4 regions of the Streptomyces lunaelactis genome follow, and region 2 is predicted to be linked to each of the others. Evidence: riboswitches for the same ligand, from Rfam matches in the RefSeq annotation. Region 2 holds a riboswitch; each other region holds the start of a gene.
The links. Region 2 has a riboswitch for cyclic di-AMP ahead of SLUN_RS05600 (C40 family peptidase). Riboswitches for the same ligand answer to the same signal wherever they lie in the genome.

Region 1: linked by a shared signal. The riboswitch ahead of SLUN_RS18740 (M23 family metallopeptidase) and the one ahead of SLUN_RS05600 (C40 family peptidase) in region 2 are both predicted to bind cyclic di-AMP.
Region 3: linked by a shared signal. The riboswitch ahead of SLUN_RS36585 (LysM peptidoglycan-binding domain-containing protein) and the one ahead of SLUN_RS05600 (C40 family peptidase) in region 2 are both predicted to bind cyclic di-AMP.
Region 4: linked by a shared signal. The riboswitch ahead of SLUN_RS15990 (LysM peptidoglycan-binding domain-containing protein) and the one ahead of SLUN_RS05600 (C40 family peptidase) in region 2 are both predicted to bind cyclic di-AMP.

What each region holds. Positions count from the first base shown of each region.
Region 1 is NZ_CP026304.1:4,120,279-4,124,482, reverse strand. Features, by position in the region: gene SLUN_RS18755 (MerR family transcriptional regulator) at 1-101, shown strand, start outside; tRNA gene SLUN_RS18750 (tRNA-Met) at 212-285, shown strand; gene SLUN_RS18745 (PP2C family protein-serine/threonine phosphatase) at 550-1,635, shown strand; cyclic di-AMP (ydaO/yuaA leader) riboswitch at 1,976-2,131, shown strand; gene SLUN_RS18740 (M23 family metallopeptidase) at 2,143-3,195, shown strand; gene SLUN_RS18735 (PrsW family intramembrane metalloprotease) at 3,287-4,204, opposite strand, start outside.
Region 2 is NZ_CP026304.1:1,295,585-1,299,788, forward strand. Features, by position in the region: gene SLUN_RS05590 (ATP-dependent Clp protease proteolytic subunit) at 41-676, shown strand; gene SLUN_RS05595 (hypothetical protein) at 684-992, shown strand; cyclic di-AMP (ydaO/yuaA leader) riboswitch at 1,338-1,493, shown strand; gene SLUN_RS05600 (C40 family peptidase) at 1,497-1,976, shown strand; gene SLUN_RS05605 (LysE family translocator) at 2,021-2,650, opposite strand; gene SLUN_RS05610 (LysR family transcriptional regulator) at 2,733-3,644, shown strand; gene SLUN_RS05615 (ATP-binding protein) at 3,707-4,138, opposite strand.
Region 3 is NZ_CP026304.1:7,999,078-8,003,281, forward strand. Features, by position in the region: gene SLUN_RS36580 (DUF1996 domain-containing protein) at 1-870, shown strand, start outside; cyclic di-AMP (ydaO/yuaA leader) riboswitch at 1,511-1,669, shown strand; gene SLUN_RS36585 (LysM peptidoglycan-binding domain-containing protein) at 1,674-2,504, shown strand; gene SLUN_RS36590 (hypothetical protein) at 2,694-2,879, opposite strand; gene SLUN_RS36595 (NAD(P)/FAD-dependent oxidoreductase) at 2,878-4,204, shown strand, end outside.
Region 4 is NZ_CP026304.1:3,549,939-3,554,142, forward strand. Features, by position in the region: gene eno (phosphopyruvate hydratase) at 1-1,277, opposite strand, end outside; gene SLUN_RS15990 (LysM peptidoglycan-binding domain-containing protein) at 1,635-2,306, opposite strand; cyclic di-AMP (ydaO/yuaA leader) riboswitch at 2,311-2,492, opposite strand; gene SLUN_RS15995 (LysM peptidoglycan-binding domain-containing protein) at 2,791-3,699, opposite strand; gene SLUN_RS16000 (cytochrome P450 family protein) at 3,847-4,204, opposite strand, start outside.

The sequences.
Region 1 (4,204 bases), 2.8 Mb from region 2:
CCCGCTTCACCGTCAACTACGACCGGCACGGTGAGGGGACCGCTGCCTTCGTCCGGGACGCGATGAAGGTGTACGGGGAGCGGCACCTCACGGACGGGTGACGGCCCCGCGGGCGGACCCGGCCGTTCCCGGCAGTGAGCTGCCTGCCTCGGGCCCCCTTCGCAGGGTGGAGTTGATCTTGCTCCGGATGGCGTAAGGTTGCATTCAACGGCGCGGGGTGGAGCAGCTCGGTAGCTCGCTGGGCTCATAACCCAGAGGTCGCAGGTTCAAATCCTGTCCCCGCTACTGAAGACACTGGCCCGGCACTCGATCAGAGTGCCGGGCCAGTGTCGTACCCGGCCCGGCGAGATCGGCCGGACAGGACCTGAGGCCCCATGAGGTCGTCGCCCGGTTGGCCGACGGTGAGTCGCCGCCCGGCGCGGCTGCGGCCAGCCTGGGAAGAGCGCGGTACCGTCCGCGGCTGTGGGTGGACCAGGCAGGAGATCACTGGTGGTGCACCGAGAGCAGGACGGCGGCGGCAACGCCAATCGCCTTGTCCGCGTCCTGCCCATGATGATGATCATCGGCGGTGTTGTCTTCGATCTCGCGACGCCGGCCGGGTTCACCGCCTCGCCGCTCCTCGCGGCCGCACCGTTGATCGCCGCACCGTTCTTCTCCCTGCTCAACACCGTGCTGACCGGCGTCGCGGCAATCGCCGCCGCGGTCGGTCTTGAGCTTTACAACCGCACCCTGGGCAATGTCACCTCCAGCACGGAGGTGGGCACCGTCGTCACCGTCGCCGGGCTCGCGGTGCTCATCAACCGGGTCGTACGGCTCGGTGGGGAGCGGCTGGCCTCCGCCCGCGTCATCGCCGAGACCGCGCAGCGGGCCGTGCTGCCCACTCCCGCGGACCGGATCGGCGGGCTGCAGGTCGCCGCGCGGTACGAGGCGGCGCAGGCGGACGCGTTCATCGGCGGTGACCTCTTCGCCGTACAGGACACTCCGTACGGCGTACGCCTCATCGTGGGCGACGTCCGGGGCAAGGGCATGGAGGCGGTCGAGTCGGTGGCCATCGTCATCGGGGCGTTCCGGGAGGCCGCCGAGCAGGAGAGCTCGCTCGAAGGGGTCGCCGGGCGCCTGGAGCGGGCGCTGGCGCGCGAGGGCGAGCGGCGGGCAGGTCTGGAATCCGTCGAGGGGTTCACCACCGCCGTACTCGGCGAGATCCCGCGCGCCCGCAGTGTGGTGCGGCTGGTGAACCGCGGGCATCCGGAGCCGCTGGTGCTGTACGCCGACGGGGGCCTGGACAGCCTGCGGCCGGCCAAGGCCGCGCTGCCCCTGGGGATGGGTCTGGGGGAGTGGCCGGACCGGGCGGGGGAGTATCCGCTGCCCGCCGGGGCCACGCTGCTCCTGTACACGGACGGTGTGTCCGAGGCGCGCGACCGCCGCGGCGTCTTCTACGACCCGGGCGAACGGCTCGCCGGGCGGCTCTTTCCGGGGCCCGAGGAACTGCTGGACGCGATCGTCGACGACGTACGCAGGCATACGGGCGGCGGCTCCACCGACGACATGGCGCTGCTGGCGGTCAGCCGCCCCGCCGAGGGGCAGCCGGACCGCCGCAGGACCGTACCCGTGGTGAAGGGCGAGGAGAGCGAGTGAGCGGTCGGGTCAGCCGCTGAATGCTCGGCCGTGCGGGCCGGTGAAGGCCACCGCGCGCTCGTCGGCGGGCCGCTCCCTCATCCGCCTGATCAACCGGACAGAATCTGGTCGCGCACCGTGTGTAATCGAAGGACACCCCTCCGCATAACATTTGATGCACCGTCAGAAGTGTGAAGTGACCTGAGGGGCGATCAAGTCGTCCGGCTCCGCCTGCATGTGTCCCGGTAAGTCCCGGCCGATGTTGTTAATGATCAGTCGGAACAGCTTGGAATCCGGCCCTGGTGTCTATTAACGTTCGATAACGCAGCGCGGTCGTCCCAGTCGTCGCAAGAGACGGCACCGTGCGCACGCGCCGAATTCCGCAAGGGAACCGGGGAACCACCAATTGGGGTGAATCGGGCACCTTTTGCCGCTTTTTTCGCGGTTGAAGCGCCCGTAGGAGACCTTCCTGCTCCGAACCCGTCAGCTAACCCGGTAGGCGAGAAGGAAGGAAAGGAGTACGCCTCCGTGGCGTCCAACAACCCTGCCCCAGTAGCCCCTCTGCATTCTGACTACTTCGGTGACGAGGTGGCGGAGCGGGCATGGGAGGAATGGAACCCCACCGAGGACTCCGTCCGTCCGGTGCGCGGTCGGCACCGTGTGATGAAGCAGCGCGGCGGACTCGCCCGCAGCTCCACTGTGCTGGGCGTCGGTGTGATCGCGGCGGTCGGCGCGGGTGGCATGGCCACCGCGCAGGACAAGCCACCGGTCTCCATATCGCTTCCCGACTCGATCGCGGACAACCTGCCCGACGCCAAGTCCCTGCCGGGCGTCGGCTCCTTGATGTCCGACGACTCCTCCGACGAGGAGCCGGGGAACGCCTCGCCGCTCACGGCGATGTCCCTGGCCTCGGACACCGGTTCCGGCGGGACCGGCGTGGACCAGGAGGCCGGCGCGGGGGAGGCCCTGCGCGCCCGGATCCTCCAGCAGGCCGAGCAGCAGCAGTCCGAGGCGGCCGCCGAGGAGAAGGCCGCGGCGGAGAAGCTCGCCGCCGACCAGGCCGCGGCGGAGGCGAAGAGGCAGCAGACGGCGGCGGAGGCGAAGGCCGAGGCCGCGAAGCAGGCGGCCGAGGCGGCGGCGGAGGCCAAGGCGGAGGCCGAGCGGCTCGCGCAGCTGGCGAAGAGCTACGCGCTCCCCACCTCCTCGTACACGATCACCTCCACCTTCGGCCAGTCCGGCTCCCTGTGGGCCTCGGGCCAGCACACCGGCCTGGACTTCGCCGCCCCGACGGGCACGCCCCTCAAGGCGGTGCACACGGGCACCGTCACGGCGGCGGGCTGGTCGGGTTCGTACGGCTACCGCACGGTCCTGGAGCTCGAGGACGGTACGGAGGTCTGGTACGCCCACCAGTCGTCGATCTCGGTCAGCGTCGGGCAGAAGGTGACGACGGGCGAGACGATCGGCCGCGTCGGCGCGACGGGCAATGTCACGGGCGCGCACCTGCACCTCGAGGTCCACACATCGGGCGGCACGGGCATCGACCCGATGACCTGGCTGCGGGACAAGGGCCTCACGGTCTGAGCTCTTCTCGGTTCTTCTTACGGCGCCCCTCGCACCGAACGGTGCGAGGGGCGCCGCGCGTTGCCGCCCGGCCTGACCAAAACGAAAGACCCTAGCTGCGGTACGGGTTGTAGCCGCCGTAGTCGCGGTGCGGCGGCGGCACCGGCACCCGGCCCGTCGCCCGTGCCGCGTACGTCAGCGCGGGCGCGGCCACCTCCTTGCGCTGCCACAGATGGTGCAGCAGCTCCTGCTCGCGCTCCACGAAGTCCGGGCCCGCCGCGCCGCGGTGGGCCCGGTGGCGCAGAAAGGCCAGGGACGTCGCAAACGTCTCGTACTCCGACACGGCGTGCGCCGCGGCCGGGCCGTGCATCCGCCGGGCGACGTCGCGCGCCATCGTGCGTGCCCGCATCGAGGACAGCGCGCGCGGCTCGGCGGCCGTCAGCCAGCCGGCCGCGGCGTACGCGGGCAGCTCGGCGGATATCGTGCGCAGCTCGCGCTGCCTGGTCCAGATCGTCAGCCAGGTCAGCAGTCCGAAGACGGGGACCATGAACGCCCCGTACACGCCGTAGAAGCCGAAGGGGCCCAAGAGCGACGCCGAGCCGTTCCACAGGGCGTGCATGCCCATCGCGAGGGCGAGGCCGAGCAGGGGCAGGGCGACCCGGCGGATCTTCTGGCGCTGTGTGGCGAGTGCCGCGATCCCGAAGCCGATGCCGGTGAGCACGGTGAACAGCGGATGCGCGAACGGCGACATCACGACCCGTACGAAGAAGGTCGCCGCGGTCACCGAGGCGAGCCCCGATGCGCCTATCTCCTGGTCCTCACCGAAGGCGGTGCCCAGGTAGAGGATGTTCTCGGTGAAGGCGAAGCCGGTCGCGGTGAAGCCCGCCACGACCACACCGTCGACGATCCCGGTGAAGTCCCGTCTGCGGAAGAGGAAGATGAGCAGCACCGCGGCGGCCTTCGCGCTCTCCTCGACGATCGGGGCTATCACCGTCGCGCCGAGGGTGTCCGCGCTCGCCGGGTCCGCGGT
Region 2 (4,204 bases):
CAGAGACCCGAACAGGCCCGTGCATGAGGAGAGGTACGTCATGAACCGCCCTGACGCCCGCTACGTCCTGCCCCAGTTCACCGAGCGCACCAGCTCGGGGACCCGCACCCTCGACCCGTACTCCAGGCTGCTGGAGGAGCGGATCATCTTTCTCGGGACCGCCGTCGACGACACCTCGGCCAATGACGTGATCGCGCAGTTCCTGCACCTCGAGTACGCGGCGCCGGACCGCGACATCTCCCTGTACATCAACTCCCCCGGCGGCTCACCCAGCGCCATGTCGGCGATCTACGACACGATGCAGGTGGTCACCTGCGACATCGAGACGACCTGCCTGGGCCAGGCAGCCTCGACCGCCGCCCTTCTCCTCGCCGCCGGCGCCCCCGGAAAGCGGATGGCACTGCCCGGCGCCCGGATCGTCGTCCAGCAGCCCGCCTTCGAGGAGCCGTTGCGGGGCCGGCCGTCCGATCTGGAGATCCACGCGCAGGAGTTGCTGCGGCTGCGCGCCCAACTCACCGACATGTTCGTGCGCCACACCGGCCAGACACCGGAGCGGGTCACCGAGGACCTGGAGCGCGACAAGATCTTCGACGCCGAGGACGCCAAGTCCTACGGCCTGGTGGACCACGTGATCAAGAACCGCAAGACCTCGCTCATCAGCCCCGGTTCGCGGTGAGCGCCCGATGCTGCCACCCGAGCTGCCGCCGCTGCCCGCGCTGACCCGCGCCGAGGCCGAGTTCATCGACAGCTATCTCGAAGTCGTCGATCTGCTGGGGCAGATCAATCCGGCCCGCTCGACGCACACCTATGGCGCACTCCGCGCGGCCCAGGCCCTGGTGGGCCGGGCCGGCGCGCTCAAGGAGGCCCTGACGCTGATGCATACGCGCGGCGAGAGCGAGGTACACGCGGCGACACTCGCCGGGGCGCTCAGAGTGCTCGACGGAGAGCGCAGGGCGCGCCGCGTGACGATGCCTCCAGCTTCCATGCCTTGACGTGCCCTCTGCTCTCGTCTACGCCATCGGAGTACGAATGTGTGTACCCCGTTCGGTGTAGTAGTCGCCTCAACCGCAGTACCGGACAACTTGCGCAACACGACTACCGATCTGGCGGAATGAGTCGTTCCGCTGCTGGTGCAGGGGTCGGCAGCTGTCGCGGACCGGTCACAAAAACGGCCCTGTCCACCCGAACAGATCAAGGGTGACGAGACTCACATACCGTCGTTTCGGCTCGGAAATCCGGCACGGTGTGGGTCAAGATCCCAGAGACGACAAGCCCCCGCCACCTCGGCGGGGCGGTCCGGGTGGACGCCGAGTCCTGCCGCCGCTCCGGATGTCTGGTCGACAGAAGTGCATCGGCAGGAGTGGAGGACCCGAGCACGACGGGGTGGCCGGACAGACCGGCCGTCCCTAGGGGTGAAGCCGCATCCGCGGCCGGGCATCTTCGTCCGTCCGAACCCGACAGGTCATCCTTCACAGGCGGCTGACGAAGGGTTGCGCATGACCGCGCAGATTCATGTCCCGTCTCTGATCTCCCGGGCGGGTGCCGTATCGGCCCTGACCCTCGCGGCCGTCGGGGGCTCGATGCTGGCGCCGGGCGCCGCGTCCGAGGCACACGCGGCGACTACGGTCCATGCGGGCAAGGCCCTCAAGGTGGCGGCCTCGAAGAGGGGGGCGCCATACCGCTACGGCGCCGCGGGCCCGTCGCGGTTCGACTGCTCGGGCCTGACGCTCTACTCGTACAAGAAGGCCGGCAAGAAGCTGCCACGCACGGCCCAGCAGCAGTACAACAAGTCCAAGCATGTCTCGCGCATGTCGCGGCAGCGCGGGGACCTGGTCTTCTTCCACTCGGGGGGCTCCGTGTACCACGTGGGGATCTATGCGGGGAGCGGGAAGATCTGGCACTCGCCGAAGTCGGGGTCGGTGGTGCGGCTGGAGAAGATCTGGTCGAAGCGCGTGTGGTACGGCCGGGTCCGCTGACGGTTTCCGGGCTCCGCCCCGGACCCCGCGCAGCGGACGCCGCCTCAGTGCGTCAGCGGCTCCGCCAGCAGCGTCGCGCCCAGCGCCGTCAGCGCCCCTCCCGTGACCCCCTCCACCGCGCGCGTCGTACGCGGGCGCCGCAGCCACCCGCCCAGCCGGTCCACCAGCAGCGCCACCATGGGGAACCACAGCAGCGCCAGCAGGACGACGATCGTCGCGAGCAGCAACGTGCGCGGCAGCACCGGGGCGCCCTCCGGGACGAACTGCGGCAGCAGGCTGAGGAACAGCACCGGCGCCTTCGGGTTGAGGACGTTGGTGAGGAAGCCCTGCCGCAGACTGCGCCGGACGCCGCCGGCCGGCGCTCCGTCGGGCTCCGCCACCTCCAGCCCCGGACGCAGCGCGGCGCGCACGGCCTTGATGCCGAGGTAGAGCACATACGCGCCGCCCACGATCTGCAGCGTCCGGTAGAGCACCGGCACCGCGACCAGTACGGCCGCGAGTCCCGCGACCGCCAGCGCCGTGTGCACCACAAGTCCCCCGGCCACGCCGACCGCGCAGGCCACACCCGCACGGCGGGAGGCGAGAGCGTTGCGCACGACGACGGTGAAATCCGCGCCCGGCATGGCGACCATGCCCGCGGCGACCCCGATGAAGGCGATCAGTTGTGCGTCCATGCCGACCATCCTGGACCCGTGCAGGCCTTAGCGTGTACTTGGAATCCTCGGGGTCTGCCTAAAGAAACGCTTAAGGGGTGGCATGTACGACCCGACACGACTGGCCGCGCTGGTGGCGGTCGCGGAGGCCGGTTCGATCACCCGCGCCGCCGCCCGTATGGGCTACACCGCGCCCGCGCTCTCCCAGCAGCTGGCCAAACTGGAGCGCGAGGCGGGTGCGGCGCTGCTGGTGCGGCACCACCGTGGGGCACGGCTGACGGCTGCGGGCGAGCTGCTGGCATCCCGGGCCCGCCGGGTGCTGGACGAGATGGACCGGGCGAGGCACGAGCTGGCGCGGCTCGCGGGGCTCTCCGGCGGGCGGCTGCGCGTGGGCACTTTCACCACGGTCGGCATCCATCTGCTGCCGCCGGTACTGAGCGCTTTCCGCCGGGCGCATCCGGATGTGGAGCTGACCGTCGCGGAGTACGAGCCGCCGGGCGGCGTCCTGGCGGTGGCGGCCGGCGAGGTGGATCTGGCGCTGACCCATGCGTACGAACCCGCCGATCCGGCGCCGTCGCCCGCGGGCGTCGTGCTGGAACCGCTGCTCGTGGAGGAGTTGGTGCTGGTGACGGCGCCCGGTCATGCGCTGGCGGGCGGCTCGGGCCGGCTCCCGGTGGCCGAGCTGGCCGGACAGCCACTGATCAGCAGCGCGCCGTCGCATCCGCCGCGCAAGGGCGTGGAGGGTGCGCTGGCGCGGGCCGGGGCTGCTCCTGCCGTGGTGTGCGAGTCACCGGGCTACGGGCTGGTGTGCGCGCTCGTCAGCGCGGGTCTGGGGGTGGCGGTGGTGCCGGAGATGGTCGCGGGGATGTCCGCGACGCCGCTCGGCGTACGGCAGTTGGAGCCGGCGGCCTTCAGGCGGACGATCTCGGTGGCGCACCGGGGCGGGGAGTCGAGTCCCGCCGCCGAGTCCCTGCGGGCTCTGCTGCGCGGCACGTTCGGCCGCGCAGGCGGCTAAGCGGCCCCGGGGAAGTCCGGGCGGGGTGCCTGACAGGGCCTGAGGCGTACCCTCCGGGGGCGTCAGCCCTGGACCGGGACCGACCACGGCAGGGCGATCCAGACGGTTTTGCCGCCCTCCGGGGTCGGCGTGACGGAGAGCTGTCCACCCCACTCCGCGGTCAGGCTGCGGATGATGACCATGCCGCGGCCGTTGTCCTGGCGGACGGCGGCCGGCAGCCGCTGCGGCCAGCGGGGGTGGCTGTCGGTGACGCCGATGCGCAGCTGCTCGTCCCGGTCGAGACGGAGGTCGACGGTGAAGGTCGGCGACTGGCCGAAGGTGTGCTGGACTGCGTTCGTGGCGAGCTCGGAGACGATCAGCCGCACGGTGTCGACGGCCTCGGTCTCGACCGGCAGGCCCCATTCGGCGATGACGTGCGTTGCGTATCTGCGGGCCTCGGAGACCGAGGCGGGATCGCTCGGCAGAGTGAGGGAGGCTTCCTGATGGTCTGCCATGGCGACGCTGTCCCTTTCCCACCGGGGCCGGGCTCCGACTCGTAGCGGATGAATGCGAGGGCGGCC
Region 3 (4,204 bases), 6.7 Mb from region 2:
AGGTCGGACTTCGTGGACATCCGCAAGGTGCGGCCCAATGTCGCCGAGCCCCGCGTACGGAGCAACGCCTCCCGTGGCACCTTCAAGTCGCGCTGCGGTCGCAACGAGAACAAGCACTTCAACCCCGACAACGTCATCGTCGCCCCCGGTGTGAGCAACGGCGCCCACCACATGCACGACTACGTCGGCAACCTCGAGACCGATGCCTTCTCCACCAATGACGACCTGGCCACCGCCAATACGACGTGCACCAACGGCGACCGCTCCACGCACTATTGGCCGGTGCTGCGACTGCGCAACGGGAAGATCGAGGCCGACGCCAATCTTCCCGGCGGCGGACAGGACGGCAACGTCGGACGCATTCTCCAGCCCGCTTCCGTGCAACTCACCTTCCGCGGCAGTCCCGTCGGCAAAGTCACGGCGATGCCCACATTCCTGCGCATCATCACCGGCGACGCCAAGGCGTTCACCAATGGAACAGCCAATGCCAACGCATCCTGGAGCTGCACCGGCTTCGAGAACCGACAGCTCAAGGACAAATACCCGCTGTGCCCGCGCGGCAGCAACGTGGTGCGTACGTTCAATTTCCAGAGCTGCTGGGACGGCCAGAACACCGACAGCGCGAACCACCGCACGCATGTGACCTTCGCGCGCCCCAACGGCGCGTGCCCGAAGGGATTCCGGGCCATTCCTCAACTGGTCCAGCGGATCACGTACAAGATCGCGCCCGGCTCCGTGTTCGCCGTCGACAGCTTCCCTGAGCAGTTGCACAAGCCGGTGACGGACCATGGCGACTTCATCAACGTGATGTCCGCGTCGCTGATGAGGAAAGCGGTGAGCTGCATCAACAACGGCCGTAGGTGCGGCTGACGTCCGGATCCGGCGCGGCGGATGCCACGCCGCCCGCCCGTTTCCTCTCGTCGACGATGGGGACCCCGCTCTTGTGCACTCAGGCGTTCACCGCGTGGGCGCAGGCCCAGGAGCAGGGTCCCGGCGGCCGAGAGTCTGGGGCGGCCGGTCGATAAACGGACAGAGGCGGCATAAGCCTCCATATTTGCCTACAGCGGCGAATAGTGGTGCGAACCGCGGGGCGTTTCGCGGTCCGCCAGGGCGACTCGCTGCGCGACCTTGGTCGAGAAAGCGTTCCGGCAGTGACGTTTCGCCCGAAAAGTTACTGCGTGGGCAGTTGCTCTGATATTTCGCATGATGCCTGAATTGGTAGTACTCGCGCGAAATATCTTTCTCTCGCGCCCTGCCGCACGGCACACCGTTCCGCATTGCCTCCAGTGAAATGGGTCACGTCTATGGCGATTTGTGGACAGCGCCGATGAGCCCAGTCCCGTTCCACAGAAAGAAAGTTGAGTTTCCCGCTCGGGATGGATCAAGGGATATTCTCGCGGCGGATCCTCCTCGCGGAATGCCCTATTGAATTCAGGGCTTGTTCCCTCCGGTGCATCTCGCTTACGGTCACGGCAATCCGGATGGACCGCCGAATCCTGCCGCCATCCGGAAACCGAACCGACCCACTCACGTACGGCAGGAGCGGGGGACCCAGGTAAGCCGCCGATCCGGAATCCGGAACGGCTTGGGGTGAAGTCGCATTCATACTGCGGCCGGGCATCTCCAGCCCGAACCCGACAGCTCACCTCGCAGGCGACGGAGAGGAATTCGTCATGCCCGCAAAGGGTAAGCACCGTCGCCCCAAGTCCAGCTCACTCACCCGGGGTCTCGCCGTCGTGGGCACGGGTGGCGCCGCACTCGTCCTTCCGGTGATCGGCGCGACCGCTGCCGGCGCGGCGCAGGCGCAGCCCGTTGCTGTCGAGAAGGCCGTGGCACCGGCCATCGCGGCGGCCGCGCCGGCCCCCGCGAAGAAGGCGGGCCCCACGACCTATTCGGTCGTCGCGGGGGACTCCCTTTCCAAGATCGCGGACCAGCTCGCCGTGAGCGGCGGCTGGAAGAAGCTGTACCAGGACAACCGGAAGGCTGTCGGTGACGACCCGCGGCTGATTCATCCCGGACTCGAGCTGACCGTCGGTAAGAAGGCCAAGGCGCCCTCCGCCAAGGCGCCCTCCGCCAAGGCGTCCGCGTCCAAGGCATCCTCCTCCCAGCGGGCCGACCGTTCCGAGCGGACGTCCACCCTGTCCACCAAGAAGGCCGCCGTCGTCTCCAAGCCCGCGGCCTACTCCAATGACCTCGACGGCTGGATCAAGGAGTCGCTGGACGTCATGGCCCGGCACGGCATACCGGGCAGCTACGACGGCATCCACCGAAACGTCATGCGCGAGTCCGCGGGCAACCCGCTGGCCATCAACAACTGGGACTCCAACGCCGCCGCCGGAACGCCGTCCAAGGGGCTCCTGCAGGTCATCCAGCCGACCTTCCTGGCCTACCACGTGCCCGGCACGGCGATGGACAGCTTTGATCCGGTCGCCAACATCACCGCCGCGTGCAACTACGCCGCCGACAAGTACGGCTCGATCGACAACGTCAACGGACCTTACTGACGTTCTGGGTCCCGGCGGCTCGGGCCGCCGGGATCCCCGTGAAGCGCCCCGAGATGTGCAGGTCGGCCCCGATCCCGGCTGCTGCCGCCCGCAGCTCGGGCAGGCGCGGCCTGCTGCGACGTGCTCGCCGACGTCGATCTGCGGCCCGGCCTGGCCCGTACCACCGCACCGACTCTTTAGCCGAAAGGTTCAAACGCAACAGATCGCGCTCGCCGCACGGACCGGGCCGACGTGACGGCGCTCCACGAGCGTGACCTTCAGGTCACGGAGGGGCTGCATGGCGACGGGCCGAAGATCGCCGCCCGAGCCCTTACTCCGGTCGTGTTCCGCATTCGCATCGCATTCGTGATCGGTGCGGCGCATGATGGTGGGCATGGCGAAGCCGACCATCCTGACCGTCGACGACGATCCGGGAGTCTCCCGAGCCATCGCCCGCGACCTCCGGCGCCGGTACGGCGACCGGTATCGCGTGCTCCGCGCGCCCTCGGGTGCAGAGGCCCTGGAGGCATTGCGGGAGGTCAAGCTGCGCGGCGAGCCGCTCGCCGTGATGATCGCCGACTACCGCATGCCGACGATGAACGGCGTGCAGTTTCTGGAAGCGGCCATGGACCTCTTCCCCCTGGCCAGACGGGTGCTTCTGACGGCGTACGCCGACACGGGCGCGGCCATAGACGCGATCAACATCGTCGATCTCGATCATTACCTGCTCAAGCCGTGGAGTCCGCCGGAGGAGAACCTCTACCCGGTGCTGGACGCGCTGCTGGAGCTGTGGGCGGCGGCGCCCGACCTGGCGGTGGGGGAGACACGGATCGTCGGCCACCGCTGGTCGGCGCCGTCCTTCGCCGTACGGGAATTCCTCGCCCGCAATCTCGTGCCCTACCGCTGGGTCGCCGCGGACGAACCCGAAGGGCGGCGGCTCCTGGACGCGGCCGGTCTCAGCGCCGACGACGTGCCGCTGGTGATCACGGCCGACGGCAAGACCCTGCAGGCGCCGAGCGAGGCCGAGCTCGCCGCCGAAGTGGGACTGAGCACCACCCCGGCCGCCGACTTCTACGACGTCGTCGTCATCGGCGCGGGCCCCGCAGGGCTCGGCGCCGCCGTCTACGCGGCGTCCGAGGGGCTGCGAACGGTGCTGGTGGAGCGGAGCGCGACCGGCGGGCAGGCCGGCCAGAGCAGCCGTATCGAGAACTACCTGGGTTTCCCCGACGGAGTGTCCGGGGCGCAGCTGACGGACCGGGCACGTCGGCAGGCCACCCGCTTCGGCGCCGAGATCCTCAGCGCGCGGGAAGTGGTGTCACTGGAAGCGGCAGGGGCGGGCCGGGTGCTGCGGTTCAGCGACGGGACCTCGATCGGGGCGCACACCGTCGTCCTGGCGACGGGGGTGTCGTACCGGCGGCTGGAGGGGGCGGGCCTCGACGAGTTCACCGGAGCCGGAGTCTTCTACGGCTCGGCGTCCTTCGAAGCAGCCAACTGCACGGGGGAGGACGTGTACATCGTCGGCGGCGCCAACTCCGCCGGCCAGGCCGCCGTCTACTTCTCCCGCTATGCCAACCGCGTCCATCTCCTGGTCCGCGGAGCCGACTTGGCCAGGTCGATGTCGCACTACCTGGTCCAGCAGATCGACGGCATCGCCAACATTCACGTCCACCCGCACACCGAGGTGGCGGGCGGCGAGGGCGACAGGCACCTGCAGCGACTGA
Region 4 (4,204 bases), 2.3 Mb from region 2:
GAGCGAAACCGCGGGAACGCCGAGCGGCCCGCGTACACCGCCGCGTCGTCGAGGATCTCCTCGATACGCAGCAGCTGGTTGTACTTGGCGACGCGCTCGGAGCGGGCCGGGGCGCCGGTCTTGATCTGGCCGCAGTTGGTGGCGACGGCCAGGTCGGCGATGGTGACGTCCTCGGTCTCACCGGAGCGGTGGGACATCATGCACTTGAAGCCGCTGCGCTGGGCGAGCTCGACGGCGTCGAGGGTCTCGGTCAGCGAACCGATCTGGTTGACCTTGACGAGCAGGGCGTTCGCGGAGCCCTCCTCGATGCCGCGGGCCAGACGCTCGGGGTTGGTGACGAACAGGTCGTCGCCGACGATCTGGACCTTGGCGCCCAGCTTGTCGGTGAGCACCTTCCAGCCGGCCCAGTCGTCCTCGAACAGCGGGTCCTCGATGGAGACCAGCGGGTACGAGGCGACGAGGTCCTCGTAGTACTCGGTCATCTCGGCGGCCGAGCGGGACTTGCCCTCGAACTGGTACGTGCCGTCCTTGTAGAACTCGGACGCGGCGACGTCGAGCGCGAGCGCGATGTCCTGGCCGGGGGCGTAACCGGCCTGCTTGATGGCCTCGAGGATGAGGTCCAGCGCGGCACGGTTCGAGTCGAGGTTCGGCGCGAAGCCGCCCTCGTCGCCGAGGCCGGTGGAGAGCCCCTTCTCCTTCAGGACCTTCTTCAGGGTGTGGTAGACCTCGGCGCCCCAGCGCAGGGCCTCGGAGAAGGACTCGGCGCCGATCGGCGCGATCATGAACTCCTGGATGTCCACGTTGGAGTCGGCGTGCGAGCCGCCGTTCAGGATGTTCATCATCGGAACGGGCAGCAGGTGCGCGTTCGGGCCGCCGAGGTAGCGGAAGAGCGGCAGGTCGGAGGCCTCGGAGGCGGCGTGCGCGACGGCGAGGGAGACGCCGAGGATGGCGTTGGCGCCGAGGGAGGACTTGTCCGGGGTGGCGTCCAGGTCGAACATCGCCTGGTCGATCAGACGCTGCTCGGTGGCGTCGTAACCGACGAGCTCCGGGCCGATCTGCTCGATCACGGCGAGAACGGCCTTCTCGACGCCCTTGCCCTGATAGCGGTTCTGGTCACCGTCACGGAGCTCAAGAGCCTCGAACGCACCGGTGGAGGCGCCGGACGGAACAGCAGCACGGCCCGTGCTGCCGTCGTCGAGGCCAACCTCGACCTCGACCGTGGGGTTGCCTCGGGAGTCCAGGATTTCCCGGGCTACGACGACGTCGATGGACGGCACGAGCATCTCCTTCTGGGATGTGACGCTTGAAGTGCAGGGTCTCTTTGGCCTTGCGCCATGAGCCTATCCGGCGGGCGGGCATCGGCCGGCCGATGCCCGCCCGCTGGGACGAAAAAGGGCCCGAAGACTCGCGACGCCGGACAAACGGCAGGTGAACTACCTGTCGGTAACGCCGAGGAGGGGTGACCGGCAGGCGCGAGCGTGGCCGTGACAGGCAGAACCCCGGCCCGGCGCGTACGGGGGAATGCGCGCCGGACCGGGGTGGCTGTGGGGGACGGGGGTCCGCAGGGTCCGCAGGGTTCGGTGGGCCGCCGGGTCCACCGGAGTCCTGGGGCTCCGGGTCCTCGGGTCCTCGGGTCAGCTCAGGTGGAGCTGCTGGCCCGGGAAGATCACGTCGGCGTCGTCGACGATGTCCTTGTTCAGGTCGAACAGCTTCTGCCAGCCGCCCTTGACCTTCTCGGCCTCGGCGATCTTGCCGAGGGTGTCGCCGGCCTTGACCTTGTACTCGCCGTCGCCCTTCTTGACGTCCTTGGCCTTGGCGGGCTTCGCGGACTTCGCCGGGGCGGCGGGGCGCTCGGAACGGGTGGTGGGAGCCTCGGCGCGCTTCGGGGCGGGCTGCGCCTTCGGCTGCGCGGCGGCGGAGCCGGCGTCGTTCGCGGCGTTGGACAGGCCGACGCCGCAGCTCGGCCAGGCACCCTTGCCCTGGCCGGCCAGGACCTTCTCGGCGACCGCTATCTGCTGGGACTTGGAGGCCTGGTCGGCGCTGGAGGCGTATGCGGTGCCGCCGTACGCGGCCCAGGTGGAGGCCGAGAACTGCAGGCCGCCGTAGTAGCCGTTGCCGGTGTTGATCGACCAGTTGCCGCCGGACTCGCACTGCGCGACCTGGTCCCACTCGGCGGTCGTCGCGGCGGAGGCCGAGGTGGCGCCCATCAGCGGGACGGCGACGGCCGCACCGGTGATACCGGCGAGGGCGGCGATACGGGTGACCTTGGACGGGCGGCGGTGCTTTGCCTTGCTGGAAAACAGCATGGAACTCTCTCCTCACCGACGCCTACGAGGTGAGCTGTCGGGTTCGGGCCAAGTGAGTTGCCCGGCCGCGCGTCCTAGCGCGCGGCTTCACCCCAAGCCGGTCCTTGGCCGTTGCGTACGTCTCTCAACAGCCGGGCCCGGCGCTTACCTTGGGTCCCCCGCTCCTGCCTTCGGCGCTTTCGCGACGACTGCTCCCCCCGACCGACGGCAGGATTCGGCGTGACGGTCAGTGGTGCCCGCGATGGCGAGCGGTTCAGACCGTAGACACAGCGCTCCCCGATGTTCAAAGGCGAACATCGGGGAGAAAACGCCCATCCTGCCCCTTGCGGAACATCCGTTTCCGCAGGTGAGGGGCGGAATGTACGGTTCCGCCGGGCGAGATGCGGCAGTTGGGACAAAGAGACCCTTGTCTCACTTGGACAGACTCGGACATAAGCCCGCGAACCGCCGCCCGCGCCGCGCCCGAACTGCGCCCGGACTGCGGCTACTTCCGGCCGAGATCGAGGCTCTGGCCAGGGAGGACGAGGTCGGGATCGCCGCCGATGGTCTTCTCGTTCGCCTTGTAGAGCGCAGACCAGCCGCCGGGCAGCTTCTGCTCGTCGACGATGGACCACAGGCTGTCACCGGCGCGGACCGTGTAGTCGCCGGGCGCCGCGTCCGCGTTGCCGGCCTGACCGGCTTCGCCTGTCTCGTCCGTACTGCCCGCTCCGTCGCGCGCCGCACCGTCACCTCGCGAGGCGTGGCGGCCGGCTTCGCGCTCGTTGTCCGTATTGCCGGGTTCAGTCGTATTGCCGGGTTCGGCCGTCTCGACGGGGGTGCCGCGGTGCTTGCCGTTGCCGCTGTCGGCATTCGCGTCGGCACCGGCCTCGGTGGAGTCCGGAGTGGCCGTGGCGGGCTTCGAGGCCTTCGCCGTCCTGGACGGCTCGGCGGAGGGCGGCGTCGTGGGCGCGGCCGGCTCGGTGGGGGCGCCCTGCCCCGGTGTCGGCATGGCGCCCGGGTCGACGCCGGTCGCGGCGCCGTCGTTCGTCAGCCCGGCGAGGGCCGCGCAACCGGCCCACGCCCCGGGACCCTGTGCGTCGAGGGCCTTCTGCGCGACGGCTATCTGCTGGGAGCGGCTGGCGAGGTCGGCGCTGGGCGCGTACGCCGTGCCGCCGAAGTCCTGCCAGGTCTCCGGCGAGAACTGCAGGCCGCCGTAGTATCCGTTGCCGAGGTCGGCGCTCCACATGCCGCCGCTCTCGCACTCCGCGACGCGGTCCCAAGTGGCGGCGTCGGCGGCGGAGGCCGACCCCGCGCCGAGCAGTGGAATGGCGATGGCCGATCCCGTCACCCCTGCCGCGACGACGATGGCCGGAGCCTGGCGGGGTCGGCGGTGCCGTCCGTTCCCGGAGCGCATGCGGTTGCCTTTCGCGTGACTACAGACGTGACTGCAGACGTGATTACGGACCTGACTCACGTAACCGACGTGACTGGTGGGACGACGGTGAACGTAGCCGTATTCACACGCAAGTCACAAGTCGATACAGCGGAGATAACGTGAAAGTCACAGTCCTGAAAGCTCGTCAGATCCGTCCGGGTGTGCCGCAGTCGACCTCCCGGGGGGACCCCCAGACCCCCAAGCAACGGGCAGAGTACGCAATCCACGCATGATGAGCCCCCCACGCCACCGCAAATCGGCCGGATCTCCCGCAAGCCGCAGGTCGGGCATCCTGCGGAGCAGGGTCGCGAGGGCCGTCTGGCCCTCCAGCCGGGCGAGCGGCGCCCCGAGGCAGTAGTGGATGCCGTGCCCGTACCCGAGGTGCTGGTTGTCGCGCCGGGTGAGGTCCAGGGTGTCCGGGTCCGCGAACCGCTCGGGGTCGCGGTCCGCCGCCGCGAGTACGACGAGTACGGGATCGCCCGCC